Regions from separate parts of the Brachybacterium sp. GPGPB12 genome, predicted to be linked through region 1. Evidence: predicted binding sites of a transcription regulator. Region 1 holds the regulator's gene; the other holds the start of a gene.
The links. Region 1 encodes LexA, which represses DNA repair genes until DNA is damaged. Its sites were predicted from a motif close to TCGAACANNTGTTCGA; they were not measured.
Positions count from the first base shown of each region.

Region 2: the regulator LexA is predicted to act here: its motif matches at 1,789-1,804, upstream of WKH84_RS01540 (DNA polymerase Y family protein).

Region 1 is NZ_CP149573.1:3,539,983-3,547,882, reverse strand. It holds gene WKH84_RS20645 (hypothetical protein) at 1-1,519, shown strand, start outside; gene WKH84_RS20640 (hypothetical protein) at 1,486-1,941, shown strand; gene nrdR (transcriptional regulator NrdR) at 2,339-2,827, opposite strand; gene WKH84_RS20630 (peptidoglycan-binding protein LysM) at 2,856-3,251, opposite strand; gene lexA (transcriptional repressor LexA) at 3,422-4,117, shown strand; gene WKH84_RS20620 (helicase C-terminal domain-containing protein) at 4,157-4,693, opposite strand; gene WKH84_RS20615 (hypothetical protein) at 4,600-5,292, opposite strand; gene WKH84_RS20610 (DEAD/DEAH box helicase) at 5,489-6,178, opposite strand; partial or broken gene hflX (GTPase HflX) at 6,325-7,883, opposite strand.
Region 2 is NZ_CP149573.1:294,283-302,182, forward strand. It holds gene WKH84_RS01540 (DNA polymerase Y family protein) at 1-1,747, opposite strand, end outside; gene WKH84_RS01545 (alcohol dehydrogenase catalytic domain-containing protein) at 2,262-2,768, shown strand; gene WKH84_RS01550 (zinc-binding dehydrogenase) at 2,738-3,259, shown strand; gene WKH84_RS01555 (hypothetical protein) at 3,863-4,168, opposite strand; gene WKH84_RS01560 (MFS transporter) at 4,273-4,824, shown strand; gene WKH84_RS01565 (helix-turn-helix domain-containing protein) at 4,772-5,797, opposite strand; gene WKH84_RS01570 (aldo/keto reductase) at 5,821-6,723, opposite strand; partial or broken gene WKH84_RS01575 (RNA methyltransferase) at 6,791-7,554, opposite strand; partial or broken gene WKH84_RS01580 (ABC transporter ATP-binding protein) at 7,624-7,900, opposite strand, start outside.

The sequences.
Region 1 (7,900 bases):
CCACGTCGAGCGGAACCTCGACCGGATCCAGGGGTCGCAGCAGGCTTCGACCCACCAGAACCGCTCCGAGCGCGACTCCTTCATGGCCCTCTACGAGGACCGCCTGGCCCTCTTGCGCTCCGTGTCCCGCGGCGTCGTCTTCGGACGCCTGGACATGGACGACGCCGCACGCCACTACATAGGCCGGATCGGCCTGTTCACCCCCGAGCGCGAACAGCCGCTGGTGGACTGGCGCGCCCCGGCCGCCGCCGCCTTCTACCGCGCGACCAGCACCGAGCGCCTCGATGTGCGCCTGCGCCGGCACCTGATCAGCCGCGGCCGCACCGTCGTCGGCCTCGAGGACGACGTGCTGGACCAGAGCGTGCTCGAGGACGGGGAGCACGACGTGGTCCTCCAGGGCGAGGGGCGCGCGCTCGCCGCCGTCTCCGGCACGCGCACCGGCCGGATGGGCGACATCGTCGCGACCATCCAGGCCGAGCAGGACCGGATCATCCGCTCCGAGAACCGCGGCGTGCTCGTGGTCCAGGGCGGACCGGGCACCGGCAAGACCGCCGTGGCCCTGCACCGCGCCGCCTACCTCCTGTACACCCACCGCCGACGGCTCGAGCACACGGGCGTGCTGATCATGGCGCCAACCCCCGGGTTCCTGCGCTACATCGAACGCGTCCTGCCCAGCCTCGGCGAGTCCGGCGTCGTGATGATGACGCCGGGAGAGATGTTCCCCGGGGTCGAGACGTTCTCCCACGACGTCGACGACGTGGCGCGCCTCAAGGGCGACGCCGCGATGGCGGAGCCGCTCTTGCGCGCGGTCAAGCAGCGACAGGCGGTCCCCGAGAAGGACGTGAGGTCGCGGATCGACGGCACGCCGCTCGTGCTCACCCGGGACATGCTCCGCGCCGCCCGGCGCGAGGCCCGCGCCACGCACAAGCCCCACAACGCGGCCCGCGCCGTGTTCGTCCGCGCGGCGATGGACCGCCTGGTCGAGGCGTACGAGCGCGCGCTCGTCGCGCAGGGCTCCACGATCGTGCCGGAGGACCGACCGGACCTGCTCTCCGACCTCCGCCACGACCCCGAGGTGAAGCGGCGGCTGAACCTGGCCTGGCTCCCCTACACCCCGCAGGGCTTCCTGCGGATCCTGTTCGCGCGTCCCGACCGTCTGCGGGCGCGGCGCCGCGCTCCCTCGCCGGTCGGGTCGACCTGCTGGTGCGCCCCAAGGACTCGCCCTGGACGGTCGAGGACGTGCCGCCGCTGGACGAGGTGGCAGAGCTCCTCGGCGAGGACGCCGCCCCGGCCGAGGCGAAGGCCAGGGACGACGCCGAGCGACGCCGGGCGGACGTGGAGTACGCCCGCAAGGTCATCGAGAACATCGACACCTCCGGCATCGTCCGGGCGGAGGACCTCGCCGATCAGGTCGGGCAGATCCGCGACGGCCGCACCCTTGCCGAGCGCGCCTCCTCCGAGCGCTCCTGGACCTACGGCCATGTCGTGGTCGACGAGGCGCAGGAGCACTCCCCGATGAGCTGGCGGGCGCTCATGCGCCGCGCCCCCACCAAGTCCTTCACCGTGGTGGGCGACGTCGCGCAGACCTCCTCCGCCGGCGGCACCGATTCCTGGACCGCGGCACTGTCCCCCTACATCCAGGACCGGCTCCAGGTGGAGCACCTGACCGTCAACTACCGCACCCCGCGCCGGATCATGGACCGCGCGGTCGCGATGGCACAGGCCCACTCGCTGCCGGTCACCGAGGTCAGTTCGGTCCGGGACGGCGAGGAGGACCCGCTGTTCGAGCAGGCCTCCCCCGCCGAGCTCACCGCGCGCGCGCCGAGGCGGTGCGCCGCGTGCACGATCGCCTCCCGGGACGGATCGCCGTCATCGCCGCGGCCGAGCGCCTCCACGATCTCGCCGCCGCGATCGACTCCCTCGAGTCCGTGCCGTCGGTAGGCGTCGGCTCGGCGGGCGTCGACGACGAGGTCGCCGTGATGACGGCACAGGACGCGAAGGGCCTGGAGTTCGACATCGTGGTGATCGTGGAGCCGGCGGAGCTGATCGACGCGCACGGCGCGGGCGACCTCTACGTCGCCATGTCGCGCTCCACGCAAAGACCTCGGGGTGGTCCACGCCCGGGAGCTCCCGGCCGGCATGGCGGGCTGAGCCCTCCGCCGACGCCCCCGGGTCCTCAGGGTCCCGGGACGGCGATCGGCGGCCGTGGCTTCCCCTCCACGACCGCCGATCTGGTGTGCACCTGGTCGGTGCACGAGGAATATCTTAAGCACAGTCCGACCCCCTCTTGCACCATGTCCAGGAATGTCTCCGGATCCGCGCAGACGGCGGACGGCGCTCAGCCCGTCGCGCCGCCCCCGGTGGTTGCTCCCTGCACCTGGGAGCCCTCGGCGCGCGACCGCGCGATCGCGGCCTCGAAGTCGTCGAGGGAGTCGAAGTCCTGGTAGACGCTCGCGAAGCGCAGGTAGGCCACGAGGTCCAGCTCCTGGAGCGGCCGCAGGATCGACAGGCCCACCTGATGGGCGTCGATCTCCGCCTGCCCGCTGAGCCGGATGCTCTCCTCGACCCGCTGGGCGAGCAGGGCCAGCTGGTCGTCGCTGACCGGACGGCCCTGGCACGCCTTGCGGACGCCGGAGATGACCTTCGCCCGGCTGAAGGGCTCGCTCACTCCGGACCGCTTGAGGACCGACAGCGAGGCGGTCTCCGAGGTGGAGAAGCGGCGCGAGCGGCTGGGGCACTGACGGCGGCGCCGGATCGTCGCGCCGTCGTCGGACGTGCGCGAGTCGACGACGCGCGAATCGGGGTGGCGGCAGAACGGACAGTGCATCCGCTCAGGGTACCGGCACGACCCCCGCTCAGCGCGAGGCACCCTCCAGCACGGGCGGCTCGAGCCGCTGACCGGCCGTGATCCGGCCGGTGGGCAGGTGGTTGAGGCCGCGGACCTCGTCGACGAACTCGGCCTCGCCAACGCCCTCGGGGGCATGCTCGGCGACGTAGTCCCAGAGGGTGTCGCCCGCCTCGACCGTGATCACGGCGGGCTGGGCGGGCTCGGTGCCCGCGAGGGCGGCGGGGAGGTCGAGCGCGAGGAGGGCGATCGCGGCGACCGCGAGGCCGAGCAGGAAGGCGACGCCCGTGAGGAGGCGCCGGCCGCGGCGGGTCGGCTCGAGTCGAACACGCGGTCGAGCGACGGACTCGCAGGCCTGCTCGTCCTGCCGCGGGAAGGGAAGAACCGTGGCGGTGTGGGTACTCATCTCCGAACTCCTGTTCGATCGAATCTCTGTGCGACTGTAGCCCGCGCCGCTCGCGACACGCAAGAGGAACATCGAACACATGTTTGGCATCCCTCGCGTGCCGCCCTACGCTGGGCCACGAGGACAACGGAACCCGATGGGTCCGACAGACGACGCCAGGAGGCCGCACGATGACGCCGAGCACCCCCAAGCCGACCAGGGCCCGCGGCGATGCGCAGGCCGACGAGCGCACGGCCGGCCTGACGCGTCGCCAGCGCCTCGTGCTGGAGACGATCAGCGAGGCCGTCGCCGCGCGCGGCTACCCGCCGTCGATGCGCGAGATCGGCGATGCCGTGGGCCTGACCTCCTCGTCCTCCGTCGCCCACCAGCTGCAGACCCTCGAGCGCAAGGGCTTCCTGCGCCGTGACCCCAAGCGTCCGCGCGCGATGGAGGTCGTGATGCCTGAGGCCGACGACGTCCCCGCCCCGCCCGTGGAGATCGAGCCCGGCGGCGGCTCGGTGAACGTCCCGCTGGTGGGCCGGATCGCCGCCGGCATCCCGATCACCGCCGAGGAGCAGGTCGAGGACGTCTTCACCCTTCCCGAGCGCCTGGTCGGCGGCGGGGACCTCTTCCTGCTGCAGGTCGTCGGCGACTCGATGATCGACGCCGCGATCTGCGACGGGGACTGGGTGGTGGTCCGCTCGCAGAGCACCGCGGAGAAGGGCGAGATCGTCGCGGCGATGATCGACGGCGAGGCGACGGTGAAGACCTTCGTGCGGCGCGACGACCACGTGTGGCTGATGCCACACAACCCGGCCTTCGCCCCGATCCTCGGCGACCATGCCGAGATCCTCGGCAAGGTCGTCGCGGTCTTGCGCTCCGTCTGAGCTCCCGGGCTCGCGCTCCTCTGGAGCCCGCGGCGCGTTTCAGGAGCCCGCTGCGAGCCTCCGGAGCGCGCCGAGGGCGACCTCGGGGTCGACCGTCGGCCACAGCGGCGGCATCGACTCGCGCAGGAACGAGCCGTACCGTGCGGTCGACAGACGCGGATCGAGCACGGCGACCATCCCGCGATCCGTCTCTCGCCGGATCAGCCGCCCCGACCCCTGGGCCAGCAGCAGCGCGGCGTGCTGGCCGGCGACGGCCATGAAGCCGTTGCCGCCGTGCTGGGCGATCCGCTCCTGGCGGGCCGACATCAGCGGGTCGTCCGGTCGGGGGAACGGGATCCGGTCGATGGTGACCAGACGCAGCGAGCGGCCGGAGACGTCCACGCCCTGCCACAGCGTGAGCGTGCCGAAAAGGCTCGCGTCCTCGTCCTCGCGGAAGGTGCGCACGAGGTTCGCCATGGAGTCCTCGCCCTGCACCGCGACGGTCAGGTCCAGCCGTGCGCGGACGTGCTCGGCGGCGATCTCCGCGCCACGGCGCGAGGAGAACAGGCACAGCGCTCCCCCGCGCGAGGCCTCCACCAGCTCGGTGAGGTGATCCAGCATCGCGGGCGAGGGGCCGTCGCGGCCCGGCCGCGGGAGGTGGCGGGCGGTGTAGAGGATGCCCTGGCGCCGGTAGTCGAAGGGGCGCCCACGTCGATCCCCGCCCAGGCCCCGGAGTCCTCGGCGGCGGGGATCTCGTCCTCGGCGACCCGTCCCCGGCGGGCGAGGCCCACCTCCCCGGCGGCCGGCTCGAAGCGACCGCCGAGAGCGAGCGTCGCGGAGGTCAGCACCGCGGTGCGGTCCTCGAGGATCGCACCGCGCATCGCCGCGGCCACGCTCAGCGGCGCGACCTGCAGCGAGGCGCGGCCGGTCGCCTGCCCGCGGGAGACGGAGACGACGTCGTCCTCGCCCGGGTCGCTCAGGCGCTCGCACACGTCGATGATCTCCTGCAGGTTCGCCCGCACCGTCTTCCGCGCCCCGGCGGAGGAGTCGTCGCCGGCGTCCCTCGCGTCCGAGTGGGCGGTGCGCGCCTCGACGCGGACGTGGCCGACGGCATCGGCGAGCTGATCGGGCAGGTCGCCGAGCACGCGCCCGTCGGGGGCGAGCTCGAGCGCGGCGCGCGCTCTCCTCCCCCGCATCGTCCAGCGCGGTCGCCGCGACGCCGAGACCGCGCAGGTCCCGCACCGCGCCGCGCGATGCCGGGGTTGAGGACCTCGGTGACGGCGCTGGTGACCCGGGCGGTGAGGTCATGGGCCTCGTCGAAGACGACGACGTCGTGCTCGGGGATGATGCCGTGGCGGTCGAAGGAGTCGATCGCGAGCGCCGCATGGTTCGTCACGACCACGTCCACCTCGCGCGCGACCTCGCGGCGCGCTCGGCGAAGCAGTCCTGGATCATCGGGCAGGAGGTGCCGATGCACTGGTTCCCGGTGACGGACACCTGACGCCAGGCACGGTCCGAGACGGCGTCCTCGAGCGAGTCCCGATCCCCGGTATCGGTCTCCTCCGCCCACTCCCGCAGACGCTTGACCTGGGTCCCGAGCTTCTCGCCGCCGGTGCGGGAGGGGTCCGAGGACGCCTCGGAGAACAGAGCGCCGGGCTCGATGTCGACCGGATAGCCGCCGGCGATCTTGTGCTTGCACAGGTAGTTCGCGCGCCCCTTGAGCGGCGCGAAGGTCGGGGTGCGCGGCAGATGCGGGGCGAGCGCCTCGGCGAGCCGCGGCAGGTCCTTGCGCACGATCTGGGTCTGCGGCGCGATCGTCGCCGTGGAGATGACCACGGGGCGCCCGGTGACGAGCGCGTGCCGCATCGCGGGCACCAGATATCCCAGCGACTTGCCGGTGCCGGTGCCCGCCTGGACCAGGAGGTGCCGGCCGCCGGACATCGCCAGGTCGACCGCCTCCGCCATCGTCTGCTGGCCGGGGCGGGGTGAGCCCCCGACGGCGGAGACCGCGGCATCCATCAGGTCCGACAGCGGGACGTCGGCCGCCGCCGGGGCGACGGGATGCTCGGGTGCGGTGGTCATCGGATCAGCGTATCCGCGCGGGCACCGGGACCCGCCGAGGCGCACCCCGGTGTGCCCGATCTCCCGATGCCCGGGGCCTCGGGATCCCCGGGGCACCCGCGGCACCGGATCGTCGGGGCTCCGGGGACATCCGTCCCACCGCGGCCTCAGGACGAGGTGCGCATCTCCGCGGCGAGGGTCTCGTCCACGAGGGCGTGTACGCGGGTGCCCTCCATGAGGTGCTCCTCGGCAAGGACCTCCCCGGTGGTGTGTGCTCGGGAGACGAGGTCGCCGCGGGAGTACGGCACGACCAGGTCGACCTCGACCGCAGGGCGGGGCAGACGCTCGGCGATCAGCTCGCGCGGCTCCTCGATCCCCTCCCCCGTGCGGGCGGAGACCACGGCGCTGACCTCGACCTGGGCGCGCAGGCGCGCGATGGTCTCGGGCGCGGCGAGATCGGCCTTGTTCAGCACGACGATCTCGGGGACGTCGAAGCCCTCGATCTCGCCGAGCACGGTGCGGACCGCGGTGACCTGCCCCTCGGGGTCGGGATGGGAGGCGTCCACGACGTGCAGGAGCAGGTCCGAGTCGCCCACCTCCTCGAGCGTCGAGCGGAACGCCTCGACCAGGCGCGTGGGCAGGTGGCGCACGAAGCCGACGGTGTCGGCGAAGGTGAACTCGCGCCCGTCCGGGGTGGTGGCGCGGCGGACGGTCGGGTCCAGGGTCGCGAACAGCGCGTTCTCGACCAGCGCCCCGGCGCCGGTGAGCCGGTTCAGCAGGGAGGACTTGCCGGCGTTGGTGTAGCCGGCGATCGCGACGGCCGGCACCTGGTGGCGGCGGCGGTCGGCGCGGCGCGCCTCGCGTCCGGGGGCCATGAGCCGGATCTCGCGGCGCGGCTTCGCCATCCGGTCTCGGATGCGACGGCGGTCCAGCTCGATCTTCGTCTCGCCCGGGCCGCGAGAGCCCATGCCGGCGCCGGCGCCGCCCACCTGGCCGCCGGCCTGACGGGACATGGACTCGCCCCAGCCGCGCAGACGCGGCAGGAGGTACTCGAGCTGGGCGAGCTCGACCTGGGCCTTGCCCTCCCGGGACTTCGCGTGCTGGGCGAAGATGTCCAGGATCAGGGCGGTGCGGTCGATGACCTTGACCTTGACGATGTCCTCGAGGGCGCGGCGCTGGCCGGGAGCGAGCTCGCCGTCGGCGATCACGGTGTCCGCCCCGGACTCGGCGACGATGTCGGCGAGCTCGGCGGCCTTGCCCTTGCCGAGGAAGGTCGCGGGGTCGGGGTGGGCACGGCGCTGGAGGATCCCGTCGAGCACCTCGGAGCCGGCGGTCTCGGCGAGCGCGGCGAGCTCGCGCAGGCTCGTCTCGGCCTCGTCGGAGTTGCCGGAGGTGTACAGACCCGCGAGGACCACGCGCTCCAGACGCGGCTGGCGGTACTCGACCTCGGAGACGTCCTCGAGCTCGGTGGAGAGCCCGGCGACGCGGCGCGCGCCTGGCGGTCGGCGAGGTCGTACTGCTCGCCGTCGGCCTCCGAGGAGAAGGTGGTGCCCTGGACGGAGGCGTCGCCGCGGGAGAGGATCCGCTCGGTGAGCGGGTCGCGACGGGGACCGACGGGCGCGGGGTCCTCCGCTGCGGGAGAGTGCTCGACGGCCCCGGTCCTTCCCGTGCTGGTCCCGTCGACGTCGCGGTCGGAATCGGGTTCGGGATGGAAGGCGATGGGCACGATCGGGGCACTCCTCT
Region 2 (7,900 bases), 720 kb from region 1:
GGGTCTCCAGCGTCGTCTCGGCCAGCGGCGGCTGGGTGGGATGGTGCGCGGCGGGCGGCGCGGGCTCCTGCCCGCGGGCGAGCAGGTGCGGCGTCGCGACGTCCGGGCCGAAGCGGTCGGCGACCGCGGCCGAGGGCAGTGCGGCGAGATCGCCGAGGGTCGTGATCCCGAGCCGCTGCAGCAGGTCGACCGTCTCGGCGAGGTCGAGGCGTCGTTCGGGGCGGGCGGCCGAGGGCTGACCGCGATGGCCCCAGCCGGGGCCGACGGGGGCGCGCAGGGCCTGGATCGGGTGCGGGGCGAGGTAGTCGGCGGCGCGGCCCTCGTGCACGATCCGGCCCGGCCCGGAGGCGAGCAGTGCGGCGAAGGGACCGTCGGCGATCCCGACGGCGCAGTCCCAGCCGGTGAGGTCGGCGACCGCGTCGAGGATCCGCTCGGCGAGGCGCTCCTCCCCGCCCTGGTGGCGGGCCGGCCCTCGGGCGGACATCAGCGACACCCCGGGCGCAAAGACGTCCACCCCGGCCGCGATCGTGTCCACCGCGGCGGCGACCAGCTCGAACAGCGCGGTCTCCTGCTCGCGGTCGGCCTCCAGCACGAGCGCCTCGGGACAGGCGGCCCGGGCGGCGCGGCGCGTCATCCCCGGGCGCACCCCGGCCTCGAGGGCGGCGGCGCCGGCATGGGTGACGCGGTGCTGGTCGAGCAGGATCACCGGGACGGCGGCGAGATCGAGCGGGGCCGGCGCGGGGGCGTCCTCCTCCCCCGCGGCGGCCTCGAGGCGTCGCTGGTGGCGGTCCAGCGCGGCCAGTAGCGGCCAGTCCGGGACGGTCACGGCGACGGTGCGGGTCGCCCGGGCGGTGGCGGCGTCGACAGCAGCGGGGCCGGCCGCGGCGGGGGCGTGGAGGTCGGCGGGAGCGTGCACGCTCATCACCCGGCCCTCCGCACGCTCGGCAGGAGCCGCATCGCCGGACGCCGCTCCGGGGCCGCCGCCGGACGGGCCGCGCCCCGCCGACGCACCGGCGGGAACCGCTGCGAGCATCCCGTCCACCTGCGGCAGCGAGCACCTCGGCCGACCGGTGGCCGGCGATGCCGCGGCCCTCGGCGGTGATCTCGAGACGGCGCCGACGCAGTCGTCCCGAGCCCTGGCCGAGACCGGACCATCCCCGAGCGGTGGAGCGCGGCGTGAGGTCGGCGCGGCCGGGCGGGGCGGCGGCGAGGACGAGGGTGTCGGCGGTGCGGGCACGGCCCAGCAGGTCGCGCCAGAGCGCCGGGGCGAGGTCCAGGTCGGGGCCGAGCACGAGCACGCCCACCCCGTCGGCGAGGGCGGAGAGCACCTGGGGCCGCCGCTCGCCGTCCGCCGGGGCGAGGGCGAGGCGGCAGGGATCCAGGCCCGCATCCATCGCGGAGCGCGCCCCAGATCGGGCATCCCGGCGATCGCGCACCAGGAGTCCTCCCCCGCCGCGGCGACCGCGAGGGACAGCAGCAGCGAGGTGCTCGCGACGCCCTCGAGCGCCACGGAGCCGCCGGCGCGCAGACTCCCGCGCGGGAACAGCGTCCGGAGCGGCCCCGGGACCGGCAGACGGGCGCCGAGCCCGTCGTCCTCGGCCTCGGAGACGGGGCGCGCCGAGGGTCGCAGGGCGGTGCGGTCGATCCGTCCGCCCCAGCGGGCGGCGGAGCGCTCGGCCGCCCCGAGCGCGGCCCGGGCCCGGGACAGCCGCTCCTCGCGGTCCTCGATCTGCAGGGCGGTGCCCATCGCGCTCCTCCTTCCGGCCCTCGCCGTTCCTCCGCACGTGTTCGAACAGGAGTTCGAACTGTACGCCTCGGCGGGGTGGCGCTCAAGGCGCCCAGGTCGTGACTTCGAACGTGCATACGAAGGTTCGGGGAGGGGTGTGACAGACGAGGGGCGGGCGGAACGGGCGGGGTCGCGGGCTGGGTCTCGCGCGACACATTCCCTCCGCGTTCGGCCCCGCCGTCGCGCTCGGGACGCGCGGCGGCGCCCGGAGCGATGGGGGCGCCGAGGCGATGGGCGCGAGAGCGGACGGGGGTGTCCGACACGACGCGCGCGGACGTGATGTACATGATGTACGTGGAGGAACAAACACATACACCTGTCCCTCGGGGTGGCAGAGCAGGGTGGAGCGGGAGGCGATCTGTCCGTCGTCGGACCTCCCCTCCTCCCCCGCCGCTCCTCTGCGATCATGAGGCGGACCGCACATCGAGGGAGAGGACTGGGATGCGAGCGCTGGTGCTCGCACGAGAAGAACCGGATGTCGATCGAGGAGGTCGAGGCGCCCGGCGCTCCCGGCCCCGGTCAGGTGAGGATCGCGATGCACACCGTCGGCATCTGCGCCTCCGACGTGCACTACTGGACCGACGGGAAGATCGGCCCGTTCGTCGTCGAGGCGCCGATGATCCTCGGCCACGAGGGCGCCGGCACCGTCCTCGAGGTCGGCGAGGGCGTCACGGATCTCGCCGTCGGCGACCGCGTGGTCATGGAGCCGGGCGTCCCGGACCCCACCTCCCGCGCAGTCAAGGAGGGCAACTACAACGTCGACCCCGGCGTCGAGTTCTGGGCGACCCCGCCCGTGCACGGTCGCCTCGCCGACGAGGTGCTCCACCCCGCCGCCTACACGTATAGGTTGCCGGAGTCGATGAGCTTCGCCGAGGGCGCGCTGATCGAGCCCTTCGCGGTCGGCATGTTCGCCGCGACCAAGGCGGAGATCTCCCCGGAGACGTCGCCGCCGTGGTCGGCGCCGGCACGATCGGGATCATGACCGCGCTCGCCGCCCTCGCCGGCGGCGCGAGCCGCGTGTTCATCTCCGACGTCTTGCCGGAGAAGCTCGCGCCGCTGGACGGCATCGACGGCATCACCACGGTCGACGCGACCGCGCAGAGCCTGGGCGAGGTCGTCCGCGAGGCGACCGGCGGCTGGGGCCCGCAGGTCGTCTTCGAGGCCACCGGCGCCGCGCCCGCGTACAAGGACCTGTGGGCGCTTCCCGCACCGGGCGGCCGCATCGTGCTGGTGGGCATGCCGGTGGACCCGGTGCCCTTCGACATCGCCACCGCCCAGAGCCGCGGCATCTCGCTCGAGACGGTGTTCCGCTACGCGAACGTGCACCAGAAGGCGATCGACCTCGCCGCGAGCGATGCCGTGGACCTCTCCCACTTCGTCTCGGAGACCTTCGCCTTCGACGACTCGGTCCAGGCGTTCGAGCGGTTCCTCGAGGGTCGGCCGACGGACGTGAAGATCCAGATCGCGCTGTAAGGACGGGGCGGCGCTCAGGAGTTCACCAGGTCCGTCCTGCGCGCACCCCTGACGGCGCCACGTGCGCCGCCGCCCTAAGTCGGCCCGGAGATCGCCTCGGTCATCGCGTTCGCGCTCTCAGCGGACGCCGGCTACGTCGCGGGGACGACCATTCGCGCCGCCGGCGGGGTCTGAGTCCGGAGCCGGCACGATCGATCCCCGGACGCGGAGCGTGGTCGTCGGCGATGAGCCGGCCGCCGCCTGGGGCGGACGGCCGCCGCACACGATCAGCCTGCTCGCGCGTCGCAGCTGAGGGGTGCCCTGGCAGTTCCTCCCGGCGAGGACGGCGGCGGCATAGCGTGCCGGGAGCTCGACCTCCGAACGATGAAGGATCTCCATGCCCTCCGACGCCCCGCGGCGCCCCCTCGCCTCCCGCCTGCTCGTGCCGTCGGCGGCGCCGCTGTGGGGGCCGCACTCCTCGCTGCTGAGCCCCGCGCTCGCCCTGATCCTCGCGACGCTCTACGACGCCTCCACCGCCGACATCGGCTGGTCGCTCGCGATCTACAACGCCAGCGGCTTCGTCGCCTCGATCGTGCCGCCGGCCTGGACGGACCGGCGCCGCACCTACCTGCCGATGCTGATGGCCGCCGCGGTGCTGACGATCGCGCTGGCCGCCGCGCTCGCCGCGGTGAGCACCCTGCCGCTCGCGACGGTGGCGCTGGTGGTCCTCGGCGGCCCGGCGGGGCTCGGCACCACGATGCTGTTCGCCCATCTGCGGGACGTCGGCGCGGCCACCTCCACGATCGTCGACACCCGCGCGATCATCTCCGCGGCCTGGATGGGCGGGCCACCGCTCGCGACCGCGATCATCGGCTGGGCCGGGGCACGTGGGATCCTGCTGGCACTGGTCGTGATCGCGGTGGTGAACATCGTGATGACCGCGGTGATGATGCGGCGACACCGCTCCGCCGCCGCGGAGGCGCCCGAGCTGGCCCGCTCCCCGCACGCGCGCCGCCCGGCGCCGGACCGCGACCGTGGTGATCATCGGAGCGTTCGTGCTCTTCCAGGCCACGAATGCGACGGCGATGACGTTCATGGCGCTGTACGTCACCGAGACGGTGGGCCTCGGCGTCATGTGGGCGGGGATCGTGCTCGGCGTCGCCGCCGCGCTCGAGGTGCCAGCGCTGATGATCATCGGCCGCCTCGGCGACCGCATCTCGCACCTCACCCTCGTCGCGGTCGGCGCCGTGCTCTCGGCCGTCTACTACGCCGGGCTGGTGCTGGTCTCCGAGCCGGTGCTGCTGCTCGTGCCGCAGATCCCGAACGCGCTCGGCTTCGCCGCGATCTCCGGGATCGGGCTGACCCTCTTCCAGGACCTGATCCCGGGGGCGGGGATGTCCACGGGACTGTTCATGAACGCGAGGCGCGTCGGCGCGATCCTGTCCGGGCCGATCATCGCCGCCGGGGCGCCGCCGTCGCTGGGACAGCGCGGCATCTTCGCGATCTGCGCGGTGCTGACCGTGATCGGGCTCGTCATGATCCCGCTGGCGAAGCGCCTGGCGGCACCGCCCGCGGAGCCTGGGTGAGCCTGAGCCGCGGGAGCCGGTCGGGCTGGTTCAGGGGCGCGATCGCCGCCCGTCCGGCCGACCTTGGTCGGTCCTCGGCACTGCCGTCAGCCGGTCGCGGCGGTGCGCCCGTCGGCGGACGTGCGGGCCCCGTCGGCCGACTCCTGCGCGAGGTCGCCCAGCGCCGCGGCCGCTCCTCGCTCGGCGAGCCGGGCGCGGCGGTGTACCCGAACATGAACCAGTCGGGATGGGCGGGGAAGTCCATCGCCTCGTAGCCGAGCTCGAGGTCCCCCACCTCGGGGTGGCGGATGCGCTTGAGACCGGTGCGGTGGTGGCGCACGTCGTGCGCGGCCCAGCGCACCCGGAAGTCGTCGCTGCGGGTGGCGAGCTCGCCGATGAGGTCGCTGAGCCGCTTGTCGCGCGGGGACTGACCCGCGTAGGTGCGCGGCGTCGCGACGATGCCTGTGGCGTTGTCCTCCCAGTCCGGGAAGAAGGTGCGCGAGGCGGGGCTGAAGAAGACGAAGCGGGCCGTGTTCCCGCGCGCGGCGGGATCCTCGAGCACCGGGGCGTACAGCGCGCGACCGACGGGATTCGTCGCCACCACATCCATGCGCCGGTCCCGCACCCACACCGGCACGGAGACCGCGTCGACGAAGCGCCGCAGAGTGTCCGGGAAGGGCTGTTCGGCGGGACGGGGCCGCCGCCGGGCCGGCGGCCCCGCGGCCTCGGCGAGGTCGTGGAGGTGGTCGGTCTCCGCCTCGTCCAGCAGCAGGGTGCGGGCGAGCGCGTCCAGCACCTCCGTGGAGACGCCGCGCAGGTCGCCGCGCTCGATCCGGGCGTAGTACTCCACGCTGATCCCCGTGGCCGCGGCGACCTCCTCGCGGCGCGGCCCGGGCACGCGTCGACGCGTGCCGCCGAGGATCCCCGCCTGGGAGGGCGTGATCCGGTCCCGACGCGTGCGCAGGAAGTCGCTCACCTCTGCTCGATGGTCCATGGTCACACCGTATTCCTCCCCGTTCACGCCTCCGGGATCTCGCGACCGAAGGTCTCCAGCGTGATCGCGTCGGGGTCGGGGCCGCCTCGCTCGCCGGTCTCCAGCGCGTCGATCCGGGCGAGATCCTCGTCGGAGAGCGCGAATCCGAACACGTCGAGGTTCTCGGCGATCCGCTCGGGCCGCACGGACTTCGGGATCACGGAGCGGCCCTGCTGCAGGCCCCAGCGCAGCATGACCTGCGCCGGCGTGCGGCCGTGCGCGGCGGCGATCTCGCCGATCACCGGGTCGGTCAGGGTGGAGCGCTCCACGTCGCCGCGGTAGTGGGTGATGCCGCCGATCGGGGACCAGGCCTGGGTGAGGATTCCGTGGCGGGCGTCCGCCTCCTGCACGTCGCGCTGGGCGAAGTAGGGGTGGACCTCGACCTGGTTCACGGCGGGGACCACGCCGGTCTCCGCGAGCAGGCGCTCGAGCACGCCCGGCATGACGTTGCTGATGCCGATCGCACGCACGCGACCGTCGGCCAGCGGCGTCTCCAGCGCCTTGTACGCCCCGATCGTCTTCTCGAACTCGCTGGTCAGCGGCTGGTGCAGCAGGAGGAGGTCGATCTGGTCGACGCCCAGCTTCGCGGCGGACTTCTCGAAGCCGTGCAGCGCCTGGTCGTAGCCGTAGTCGGTGATCCACAGCTTCGTCTCAAGGAACACCTCGGAGCGGTCCACGCCCGAGACGCGCGACCCCTCGCCGACCTCCCGCTCGTTGCCGTAGGCCGCGGCGGTGTCGATGTGGCGGTAGCCGATGCGCAGGGCCTCGGCGACCGCGGCGGAGGTCTCCTCCGGCGGGGTCTGGAACACGCCGAGGCCGAGGGCCGGCATCGTCACGCCGTTGTTCAGGGTGAAGGAGGGATTCGGTGCGGTGAGATCGATCGTCATGCCGCCCACGCTAGGAGCGGGGGCGACGGGACGGGAGGAACTGGCAGTTCCCCCTTCGCGGCGGGGCTCAGGCCTGCGCGAGCATCGCCCGTCGCTGCCAGAACACGACGGCGCTGGCCGCGGCGACGTTGAGGGAGTCAACTCCCCCGGCCATCGGGATCACCACGTGCTCGTCGACCGCGCTGAGCGTCGCGGGCTTCAGGCCGTGGCCCTCCGCCCCGAGGACGAGGGCGACCTTCCGGTCCGGGCCGAGGTCCACCTCGTCCAGCGGCACCGCCCCGTCGGTGAGCGCCAGGGCGAGCACGTCGAAGCCGGCCTCGTGCGCCCCTCGACGCCCGCGGCGGGCCAGGCGGTCAGCCGAGTCCACGGCACCTGGAAGACGGTGCCCATCGAGACGCGGATCGAGCGGCGGTACAGCGGGTCAGCGCACTGCGGGGTCACGAGCACCGCGTCCACGCCCAGCGCCGCGGCGGAGCGGAACATCGCCCCGACGTTCGTGTGGTCGACGATGTCCTCGAGCACGGCGACGGTCCGCGCCCCCTCCAGCGGCTCACGGGCGCCGGGCGCTCGGGCCGCTGCATGGCCGCGAGCGCGCCGCGGTGCAGATGGAAGCCGGTGAGTCGCTCGAGCAAAGACCTCCTCCCCCACGAACACGGGCACCTCGGGGAAGCGCTCGTACAGCGGCGCGAACTTCGAAAGCCACTTCTCGCTCATCAGGAAGGAGCGCGGGGCCATGCCCGCGTCCATCGCCCGGGAGATGACCTCGAAGCTCTCGGCCATGAACAGGCCCCGCTCCACCTCGACGCGGGAGCGGAGCTTCACGTCCGTCATGCGCAGGTAGTCGTCGAGCGCCGGGTCCCCGAGTTCGGTGATCCGGCGCAGCGCGCCTCGCTCATGCGCTCAGTCCAGGGAGAGGGAGCGGGCGGTGAAGCGCTCGCCGCGGCCGCTCGACCACGAGCGGCGACCCGAAGGTCCTCGTCAGGTTCTGGGAGGTGAGGGTCTCGGCGATGGGGCCGGCGGCGACGAGACCGCCGTCGCGCAGCAGCGCGACATGGGTGTAGCCCGGCGGGATCTCCTCGACGTGGTGGGTGACCAGCACCGTCACCGGGGTCGCGGGGTCCTTCGCGAGCCGGCCCAGGGTGCGCACGAGCGCCTCCCGGCCGCCGAGGTCCAGGCC